3 regions of the Alkalihalophilus pseudofirmus genome follow, and region 2 is predicted to be linked to each of the others. Evidence: predicted binding sites of a transcription regulator. Region 2 holds the regulator's gene; each other region holds the start of a gene.
The links. Region 2 encodes LexA, which represses DNA repair genes until DNA is damaged. Its sites were predicted from a motif close to CGAACATATGTTCG; they were not measured.
Positions count from the first base shown of each region.

Region 1: the regulator LexA is predicted to act here: its motif matches at 1,229-1,242, upstream of PQ478_RS16250 (YhjD family protein).
Region 3: the regulator LexA is predicted to act here: its motif matches at 1,743-1,756, upstream of PQ478_RS15060 (DNA polymerase IV).

Region 1 is NZ_CP117835.1:3,036,470-3,039,753, reverse strand. Features, by position in the region: gene PQ478_RS16260 (MBL fold metallo-hydrolase) at 1-460, shown strand, start outside; gene PQ478_RS16255 (DUF3006 domain-containing protein) at 486-764, shown strand; gene PQ478_RS16250 (YhjD family protein) at 844-1,212, opposite strand; gene PQ478_RS16245 (hypothetical protein) at 1,465-2,058, shown strand; gene PQ478_RS16240 (IDEAL domain-containing protein) at 2,416-2,712, shown strand; gene PQ478_RS16235 (FAD/NAD(P)-binding protein) at 2,763-3,284, opposite strand, start outside.
Region 2 is NZ_CP117835.1:2,489,084-2,492,367, forward strand. Features, by position in the region: gene PQ478_RS13365 (YneB family resolvase-like protein) at 1-597, opposite strand, end outside; gene PQ478_RS13370 (hypothetical protein) at 560-853, opposite strand; gene lexA (transcriptional repressor LexA) at 1,002-1,625, shown strand; gene PQ478_RS13380 (hypothetical protein) at 1,769-2,029, opposite strand; gene PQ478_RS13385 (hypothetical protein) at 2,094-2,327, opposite strand; gene PQ478_RS13390 (hypothetical protein) at 2,369-2,701, opposite strand; gene glnA (type I glutamate--ammonia ligase) at 3,015-3,284, opposite strand, start outside.
Region 3 is NZ_CP117835.1:2,824,510-2,827,793, reverse strand. Features, by position in the region: tRNA gene PQ478_RS15070 (tRNA-Arg) at 1-59, shown strand, start outside; gene PQ478_RS15065 (YolD-like family protein) at 111-467, opposite strand; gene PQ478_RS15060 (DNA polymerase IV) at 464-1,699, opposite strand; gene PQ478_RS15055 (PAS domain S-box protein) at 1,856-3,284, shown strand, end outside.

The DNA of each region.
Region 1 (3,284 bases), 550 kb from region 2:
CAAGTTAGGGCATCATGGCTCTTCTACCTCAAGCGAGGAGGCGTTCTTACGTAAGGTGGATCCAATGTATGCCGTTTACTCTGCAGGAGCAGATAATGAATATGGTCACCCTCACCGGGAAGTGATCGAGAGAATTGATAAATTAAATCTTGAGTGGTATGGAACAGATCTTCATGGGTCGATTCAAATGATCAGTGACGGCAGCAGTATATCAATACATACGGAAAATAATCAGCAGTCTGCTCTAAATGAGGACGGACCTAGTGACAGCTGTATAAATATAAATGAAGCTTCTATAAACGAGTTAACAATGATTGTTCATATCGGAGAAGAAAGAGCCCAGCAGCTTATAGACATGCGACCTATTACAAATTTGAACGAATTAACAGATATTAATGGAATTGGTGATGGGAGACTCTCTGAGATTATAGAAGAAGAGCTAGCTTGTTTGAAGAACTAACTGCTGATTGTATAGGAGGGATAAAATGATTGCTGTACTTGATCGCATTGTAGATAACAAAGCAGCTGTGCTGCTTGTTGGTGAAAGCGAAAAAGAATACACTATACCACTAAGTGATCTACCGCCTGATGTATGTGAAGGAGATTCCTTTGAAGTAGAAGTAAACATGCAAGGTGAGAGGGAGCATGCACGTCTGGTCATTAATAAGCATATGAAAAAAGAAGAGCGAATTTCCGAATCTCCTGTCACTGATATGCTTAAGCAGCTAAAAGCGAATCAAAAAAGCCGTTTTAAGAAAAAATAAACCTAAAAAAGCAGGAAGGTGAGTCACTTTGCGTGATTCACTTTCTTTTTTGTCAGGAGAGTAAGAGGGGGGTTTTTAATTAAGAAGGCTTTCTAAATGTAGTAAAGCAGGATGTAACATAATCATGCACTTGGTTTTTTAAATGAGCATTTAAAACCCTAGTCACTCCTTCATATCCTTTATGACGGTAGTAATATTCACTAAATAACCCCTCTTGTTTTCTGCTGTCAATGGTAATGTGATGGGCATGCAAATAAGTCTTCATCGCTTTTAGTTCTTTACTGATATGATCAAGAACGGATTTAGTTAGTTCGAGATAAGGGTGAGCTAATTTTAAATTAGCCTGCTCTAGGTACGAAAAGTCGCGTTCAAGAACTTGCCTGGCTACTAAAAGTAAAATATAGTGATGAAGGGCTTGATGCTCGTCACTAGTCAGCTTCGCCATCATCTTCATCCTCCTCATACGAACTTATGTTCTTATTATATGCAAAAGGCCTTAAAAAAACAACTAGTTAATAATGGAAAAAGCAAACTAATTAAAAATGAATGAATTAAAAATAAACTAATTAAAACTGAACTCTTTTGCACAGCTCCTGCATGATAACGTTGAATCGATTATGATATAGTGTAAACGAAAACATTAATCTTAAAAGATTGGTAATAGAGAAAAAGCAATACATAAACGAAGGGAGCTGCTAGTATGACTGATGGTGAACCATTTAACCAAGATTTAAAAAAAGAGCTTGAGGCAACATTCTTTATTAAGATAAATCAATTAAACAAAGAAGCGGATTCATATTATAAGTTAAATGAACTTCAAAAAGAAGCGGTAATGAAGGAGGTCATGAAAGAGCGAACAGCAGCATGCAAAGGGCTTGATGAAAGAGCAGGCGGCGCGAATATGATGAAGTGGGTCGCTTATTTATGTACAGCACATCAATACACCGTATCTCATTATGACTCCTGGCTTGACTATGAAGATCTGGCCTTCTATGTAAAAGGAGATGAAGTTGGCTTTTCCTTAATTAAAGCCGACTGCACTAAGCTTCCTGAAGGTGATCGAGAAAAAGTGTTAACTGAGAAGTATAAAGCATTATTTGACCGTCTTCGTCCGGTAATAGAAATGGTTGCCCTTACCTCGACTTTACCTATTCAGCAGGCTTTTGGGCTTCTATGTAATCCATTCTATAAGCAGCAAGAGGCGTGGATGGTGACCGCTGATGATGAGAGAAAGAAACAAATAAATGACGATCTGCACACGTTAAGAGAGGTCGACTGCGAGGTTTCGGCTTAAAAAGAAATCCATATGATGTAACCTTTCGCTATGTGGACAGCTGGTGGGAGCCCATAGAGCCGGTTAGAGTAAAAGCAGCGTGCTGCATGAGTTATGTGAAGGAGGGCGGCAAGAAGTGCTATGCATGTCCTAAACTAACGAAAGAAGAACGGAAAGCCCGCGGCGAAGAAATAAAAAGAGAAAAATCAATGTAATTTTAACGACAGACAGGCAGGCTTAGAAATAAAGCTGCCTGTTTTTTAGTAGTTTTAGGCAGGTTAAAGAGGATAATTTTTTCACAAGAAAGATGTGTGAATGGTTTGAAAATAGCAGTGAAGGGTATAGTAGAACAAAGAGAAAGCTAAGGAGGGATACGCAATGAATAATCACTTTGCGATGGATAACAACGTTTACCGACAATTAGAAATTATTAAGTCACTTCAAAAACGTACAGAATCAACAGTCCAGTCTCTTTACGCCCAGGCCGTTCTTGAATATTCAATGTACCACTTTAAGAAATCTCAATTACTGATTTCAATCGATCAAGCACTAGAGTCCGGAGATCGAGAAGCGTTCTCTGCTCATTCCCTAGCATATAAAGAGCACATCGAAAATCATAAAAATGGGAAAATGATTATAGAAAATGGATATGAGCTTCACCTCACATTTGAATAGTTTACACTTGAAAAAGCATCTGCTCATACATACGATGCTTTTTCAAGCTGTCAGCCGCTATGTGCAGCTATTATTCTTTCTGCGCCTCTTCTAGCTCCGGATATATTTCTAGCAACTGGTCCTAAGGATAATTCTGCTAGTGCCCCTAAGACAAAAAGATTTTCACTCCATTCTAGCGTATGATCATCTACAATTGGATAGCCGCAAGTATGACAAGTTAAATGCTCTTCTTCTATCGTTTGGGTGAGCCAGTCCATACCAGGTGGATTAGGGTGAAAGCCTGTAGCTAAAATTACTTTGTCGCCGTACCAAGAAGTGCCATCTTGAAAGGTCAAATGAATACGCCCATCATAATACGTTTCAGCTATTTCATTCACTATCGACTGCACTAGACCTTCTGATTCAGCCCTTCTTAGCATAGTGCGCAGCTCAGCCGGAAGCGAACCGCGGTTTCTAGCCTGTTTAATCAGCGATCTTCTTTGATCGTATGATTTTTTCTTCAAGAAATGCCGCATATATTTTGGTCCGAGCCATCCTGGATGTGAATCAAACTGCTTTACTCGAAATGGATG
Region 2 (3,284 bases):
AGCTATATCATGAAAAGTTAATTTACGCTCACGAAGCCGGACAATATCTTCAATGGGTACTTCCTTTTTATCCCTGCCGCCTATTCTTTCGCCGCTTAGATTATCTTGAGGTCTATATCCCCTTTCCACCGCTGCCCTCATCCCTCGCTTTATTTTCAAATTATGTAATTTACGTTGATACTCTTCAACAATTGAGACGATATCAAGAACCATCGAATCTGCTTCCGATAGGCGCAGCTCTCCCTCATCCTGAATCGTATAGATTGTAATATCATCTTTTCGGAGCTGATGAAGGATAGCCATCTTCGCATGTCCGCGCCCAAGCCGAGTATCATCTTGGACCAAAACTGATTGTGCTTTGTCTTCCTTAATAAGGTCTAGTAATTTCAATATTCCTTCACGATCGATTTCATAACCGCTTGCTTTCTCTTCAATTACGTGCACCACTTCTAGCCCGTAATCTTCAGCTATCTTTTCTAATTCACTTTTCTGTCTTTCGATGGATGTTTGCTGTGTTTCTTTTTCTGTGCTTACTCTACAATAAATAATAGCTTGGTTATTATTTATCATTTTGCTTGTCTTTTTGTTCGTACGCATAGGCATACAGATTTTCAATCTCCTTTGTTGATTCATCTTTGTCTAAAGCATCTAATTGGCCGGCTTTTATAACTTCACCGTTTGAGAGCGGCTCTTGCTCATTATTAACTAAATCATACTCTTGTGCAATCGTATTTGTCATATCATCTTGGTCTATATTTCCGCCAGAGAAAAGAATCGAGCTATACATAAACATCAATGCGAAAACCGCAGTAATCATAATAAATAATTCTTGTCCTGAAAATTTTCTGATCATTTTCATCACCCCATAAGAATGTTTGTTCCCATTCACTATAAATGAGAACACTCGTTTGTGTCAAGCTAATTTTAGAACTTATGTTTGCATTACGTATGTTCGCATGGTACAATTTAGTCAAGAAGGAAACAAAAGCGAGGTGTTATTCGTGTCAAAACTATCAAAACGTCAACAAGAAATCCTAGATTACATTAAGATAGAAGTGAAGAAAAAAGGTTATCCCCCTTCTGTACGTGAGATTGGAGAAGCGGTGGGACTAGCGTCAAGTTCAACTGTTCACGGCCATTTATCTAGACTTGAGAAAAAAGGTTTAATCAGACGAGACCCTACCAAGCCTAGAGCAATCGAAGTACTAGAAATGGATGAGCTAGACCCAGTTGTGCATGAGAAGAAAACGGCTTACGTTCCGATTGTAGGTAAAGTCACAGCCGGTATGCCTATTACCGCCATTGAGAACGTTGAGGAATACTTGCCTCTTCCTGATCACTTGGTAACAAATGATTCCGTTTATGTTCTTGTTATCCAAGGAGATAGTATGATTGAAGCCGGTATTTACGATGGCGATATGGTCATTGTCCGTCAGCAACAAACTGCTAATAACGGCGATATCATTGTCGCAATGACGGAAGAAAATGAAGCGACAGTGAAACGCTTCTTCCGTGAAAAAGATTACATCCGATTGCAGCCGGAGAATTCTACTATGGAACCAATCTTACTAAAAGATGTAACGGTTCTCGGAAAAGTCATCGGAGTGTTCCGTACCCTTCATTAAATATTCATATAAAAGCTTGTCCTCAATACGCTTGTTCTCTATATTATGAGGACAAGCTTTTTTTATGATTGTATTTATAAAAAAAAGATGAAAAGTTTAAAAGCTAGAAAGCTTTCAAACTTTTCATCTATATGAACAAGAGTTTAAAACGCCCACGGCCTTATGAGCGGAGCATTGTGATCTTCTTTGCTCGTTTTATACCCTCTTCGTCTAAACTGCCGGTCCATCTCTCTTACCATCGTACGATATTGATTCTGATCCAACCGTCCATCTGCAAATAAGTAACATGCAAAGGCATACGCTAAAGCAGAAGTGTCAATATTTACGGTTACATCAACATCTGAATTTCCACTTTCATGAACGAAAGCTTTCGTTTCTGTTTGATTACGATTACGATGTTGCATCGTCATTCACCTCTCTTATGTTGAAATGGGCATTAGCTATGCTAATACCCATTAAATAACGGAATTATCTACGTGAACGTGCACGTGCACGAGCATAAGCTTCTGCATCTACGAAAACGTCTACTTCTGAGTTCCCGCTGTCATCTACATAAGACTCATTAAAGTTAAAGTTGTAGTTCTTATCCTTTAACGTATTTTCATTATCTACACGGTTGCGGTTCTTATTATGACTATCAACTTCTGCATTTAACCAAACACCAGCAACATCACGACGTCTTTCTCTTTTCTTACGACCCATTTTATTCTCCTCCTCAATTATGGTCTTAACTTCTTAGCTGCCTACCAAAACCAATTCCAGCATTTACAGCAATGTTTTCTTCTGCGGTCGCCTGCTACAGGACCTCTATCGCGATCCCTCCGGCGCCTGCGATCTTGATCACCTGCTACTGGGCCGCCGCCATCGCCGCTGCGTGCATTTGCTCTAGCAAACGCCTCAGTATCTACAAATACATTAACATTAGAGTTTCCACTATCTTCTACATAGGAATAGTTAACGTTATAGTTGTAGTTCTTATCTTTTAAAGTATTCTCATTTTCTACCTTATTTTCATTCTTGTTATTTGCCCATACGTCAGAGCCACCGTGATCACATTTCTTATGACACCACCACATAACTTTCCCTCCTTTTTTCTTGGAATACTTATATGTATGTCATGTAGTATGATAGCGTATAGACAAGACTCTAGTTTTTGTTTATTTTTTTACATTAATTTCATAAAAGCGTATGCGAAACATTTTATGGGATTAAAACTAATCAGATCTCAAGAAAGCATTATAAATGCAGTTTTTTTGTGAAGGAATATATTCAAAGCCTGACAGTTACGATGATCTACACGACTTGTGTAGATATATAGAAGTTGGTAAAGTTTAGAGGGATTAAGAAGTAAAGAAAACCCCTTTAACTGAGTTAAAGGGGTTAACTGTATTAATAAGATGACATATATTGCTCGCGCTCCCAAGGGTGAACTTGTGTGCGGAACATGTCCCACTCGATTTCTTTTGCTTCAACAAAGTGCTCCACTGCATGCTCACCAAGAGCTTTTACAAGAACTTCGTCTTTAACAAGCTTATCAAGAGCATCTTTAAGTGTAGCTGGAAGGTCATTGATACCTTCTTCTACACGCTCTTCTTTACTCATTACGTAGATGTTACGATCTGTTGCTGGTGGCGGCGTCATTTTCTTCTTGATTCCATC
Region 3 (3,284 bases), 340 kb from region 2:
GGATATCACACGAGATTCCGGTTCTCGCGTTGTGGGTTCGAATCCTGCTAGGCGCGCCAATTTGTACATAGTCTACCTCTATTAACGAGTTGATCGTTAGTAGAGGTTTTTTAGTGGTTTGACCTGACATCTACTAGGCTAGTAAGGTCGAGCAGCTGTGTCTCGTGAAAAGAATCTTTAATATATAATCGTTTTTGAAGCTGATCTATACGTATTGGCTCCCCTACGATGGTTTTAAATGTGCCATTCTCCCAATAAGAAAAGTATAACTCGATATGTCTTTTAAGTCCTGCTCCTATAACTCTCTCCATCTCATGTATGGCTTGGTCATCAATCAGTGGTTTTTCTTTAGGCTGATTGTCTTTGAAAAGTGGCAGAATCGCTTCTTTATGTTCAGGAAGCAAAAAGCGACTCCCCTCCCATAGAAGGTTTCCGCGCTGTAATCTTTCTTCTGTTTGTTGTCTCATTTATAATGTCCTCCAATCTTATTTGCTCTCTCAAATACTTGGCCGGCTCTTGTTAAGGAAGAGGCACGAACAAGCGAAGCCGGACCATACCGTGAGTGAATCGAGTCCATCGCAGCCCCGATTCGTTCTTTTTGTTCCCAGCCTTGATCAAATAAGCTTAATTGTTTTTCGGCAGCTGAAGATAGGTTTGTGAGGGTTATACCTACCTGCCTAATTGGCTGGCCATCCCAAAATGTTTTAAACAATGGTACGGCTGTTTCGTATAAATCGAGTCCATAATTTGTAGCTTCTAAAAGCGGCTTTTGTCGTAAAAACGAACTTGGATGATCATAGCTTGCTCCTTTAGCAAATACTTTTAATGTGTCACCAATTACCTTTTTACCTCTCGCTCGTAACGCCACCTCTTCACATAATTCAAGTAGAATTACCTTTATCTCGCTCAATTCTTGGTAATCTCGAGGGAGCGTCATCGCATGGCCGATTGCTTTTTCACCGCCCAATGATTTGAAATGAACCGGTGATGAGTCATACCCGTTTGCAGACTCCCATAACACATGTCCTGGAATACCCCACTTTTTCTTTAAGCGCTCAAGAGGGGTAGTGGCCAATTGTCCGATGGTTCTTATCCCCATATTGTTAAAGTGAGTCCTCATACGGCTGCTGATCCCAAATAATGCTTCCACGGGGAGAGGCCAAATAGTATTAGATGTATCTTTATGCCAAATGGTAAAAAGTCCAGTGCTATTCTTTTTTGCAAAGTGATCACATGCCATTTTAGCGAGAAGTTTATTCTCACCGATGCCAATTCTAGCAAATACACCTGTTTCAGACTTTATCTCCTCTTGCAGCCGTACAGCGAGTGATTGCAAGGAACCAAAAAGATGCGAAGTGTAGGTGACATCAACAAACTGCTCATCAATGGAATAAGGTTCAACTAAATCACTGTACCGCTGTAAAATCGTAGTGATATGCGTAGAAACATCAACGTATGTTTGCATTTTTGGTTTTATAATATATAGATGAGGGCATTTACGCTTGGCTTCCCATAATCTTTCGGCTGTTTTTATTCCATATTTTTTTGCTAGCGGACATGCTGCTAATATCACTCCGCTTCTTCGTTCAGGATCGCCTGAGACAACGGTTGGAACTCCTCTAGATGCAGGGTGAAAGCCCTTTTCAACTGATGCATAGAAAGATTCCATATCAATCAACAATATTTCTCTTCTCTTCATAGCTCCCTCACCTAACAGAACGTTTGTTTGCTTTAAGTATATACGAACAAATGTTCAAAAACAATGGTAAGTTTTAGAGAGAAAAAGGGTTTCCTACATAAGTGTCGAACTCTATTGTTATAGAGATATATGTTTATGGCAGGGGAGGGGACTTATGTGGGAGTCGTCTTAGAAGGAAATATAAACCTTAATGTATTTTATAAAGTGGTTAGTCAATCACACGCTCCGACACTGTTATGTTGTTGGGGAGTAATAGAACAAACATTGGACATCCTGTGTGTAAATGAGGCAGCAACGCAATGTTTAAATAAGTATCAATTGAATTTACATGATTTCAAACAAATATTGTATGACAGTGCTTCTAACTGTTCAGCAGATATTAAACGAAATGAAGTGAAATGGCAGCGGACATTTACCGCATCTGCTGAAGTCTTTTCAGTTGAAGCTAATATCATCTTTCGTTCAGATGATGAAACGTATTTTCTACTTTATATTGAAGAAGAGAAAATAGAAGAAAAGGAAATAGAAGAAATAGAGGTTGAAAAAATAGATGGTAAAAAAACAGATGGTGAATTTACAGAAGACGAAGAGACAGAGACAGGCGATGCCTCTAAATTAAGCATTCATAATGTATTAAATGAAACGGAAGATGCGGTCTTTTTATTGGATCAGAGTGGATGCTTTATCGATATGAATAAAAAAGCTGAAACGTTATCAGGCCTCAATGGAGACGATTTTAAAGGAGTTCATTATGAGGAACTGTTACTTCAAGAGGATCGGCTGGATGTTGCCAAACACTTTCAAAAAGCGTTTGCAGGAGAAGTCCAAGTATATGATGTGACTTTAAATAGAAGACAGGGACTAATCGTATTAACTGTCATTAATATTCCTCACATCGTAAGCGGGAAGATCCGTGGAGTTTATGGTGTAGCGAAACCTAAAAGGCTCCCGTGTAATTGGAATAACCTTGCTAGCATCATTGAAGATAAATATAAGGTAATTGTGGAGAATTCCTATGATATTATCTGTCTCACTGATAAGGAGGGACATTATTTATTGGCCTCTCATTCTTATTTACCGGTATTAGGGTATGAGCCTTTAAAGCTTACAGGGCAATCGGTCCTATCTTATATTCATCCAAATGATCATAAAAGAGTTCAAGAAACCTTAATAAAAATGGTACAAACGAAAGAAGAAAGTGAAGCTGTCGTTTATCGAAAAATGCATGCTAACGGGCAATATAAATATTTTGAAGGAAAAGGAATGCCCATTTTATCATCAAGCGGTGAGGTTGTTTCTTTTGTAGTAATAAGCCGTGATATAACAGATATGAAAAATAGGGATGATCTCTTAATTAGATCAGAAAAGCTAGCCCTAGCAGGTGAGCTTGCAGCGGGGATCGCTCATGAAATCAAAAACCCGCTAACGACCTTAAAAGGCTTTTTTCAATTAACGGAAAGTCAATTAGAACCTTATCGTGATGTACTGATGCATGAGTTAAATCAAATAAATGATATTATTGAAGAGTTGCTCCTAGTGGCTCGCCCAAGAGCAATTAAGGAGGAAGAGGTGGATCTCTTAAACG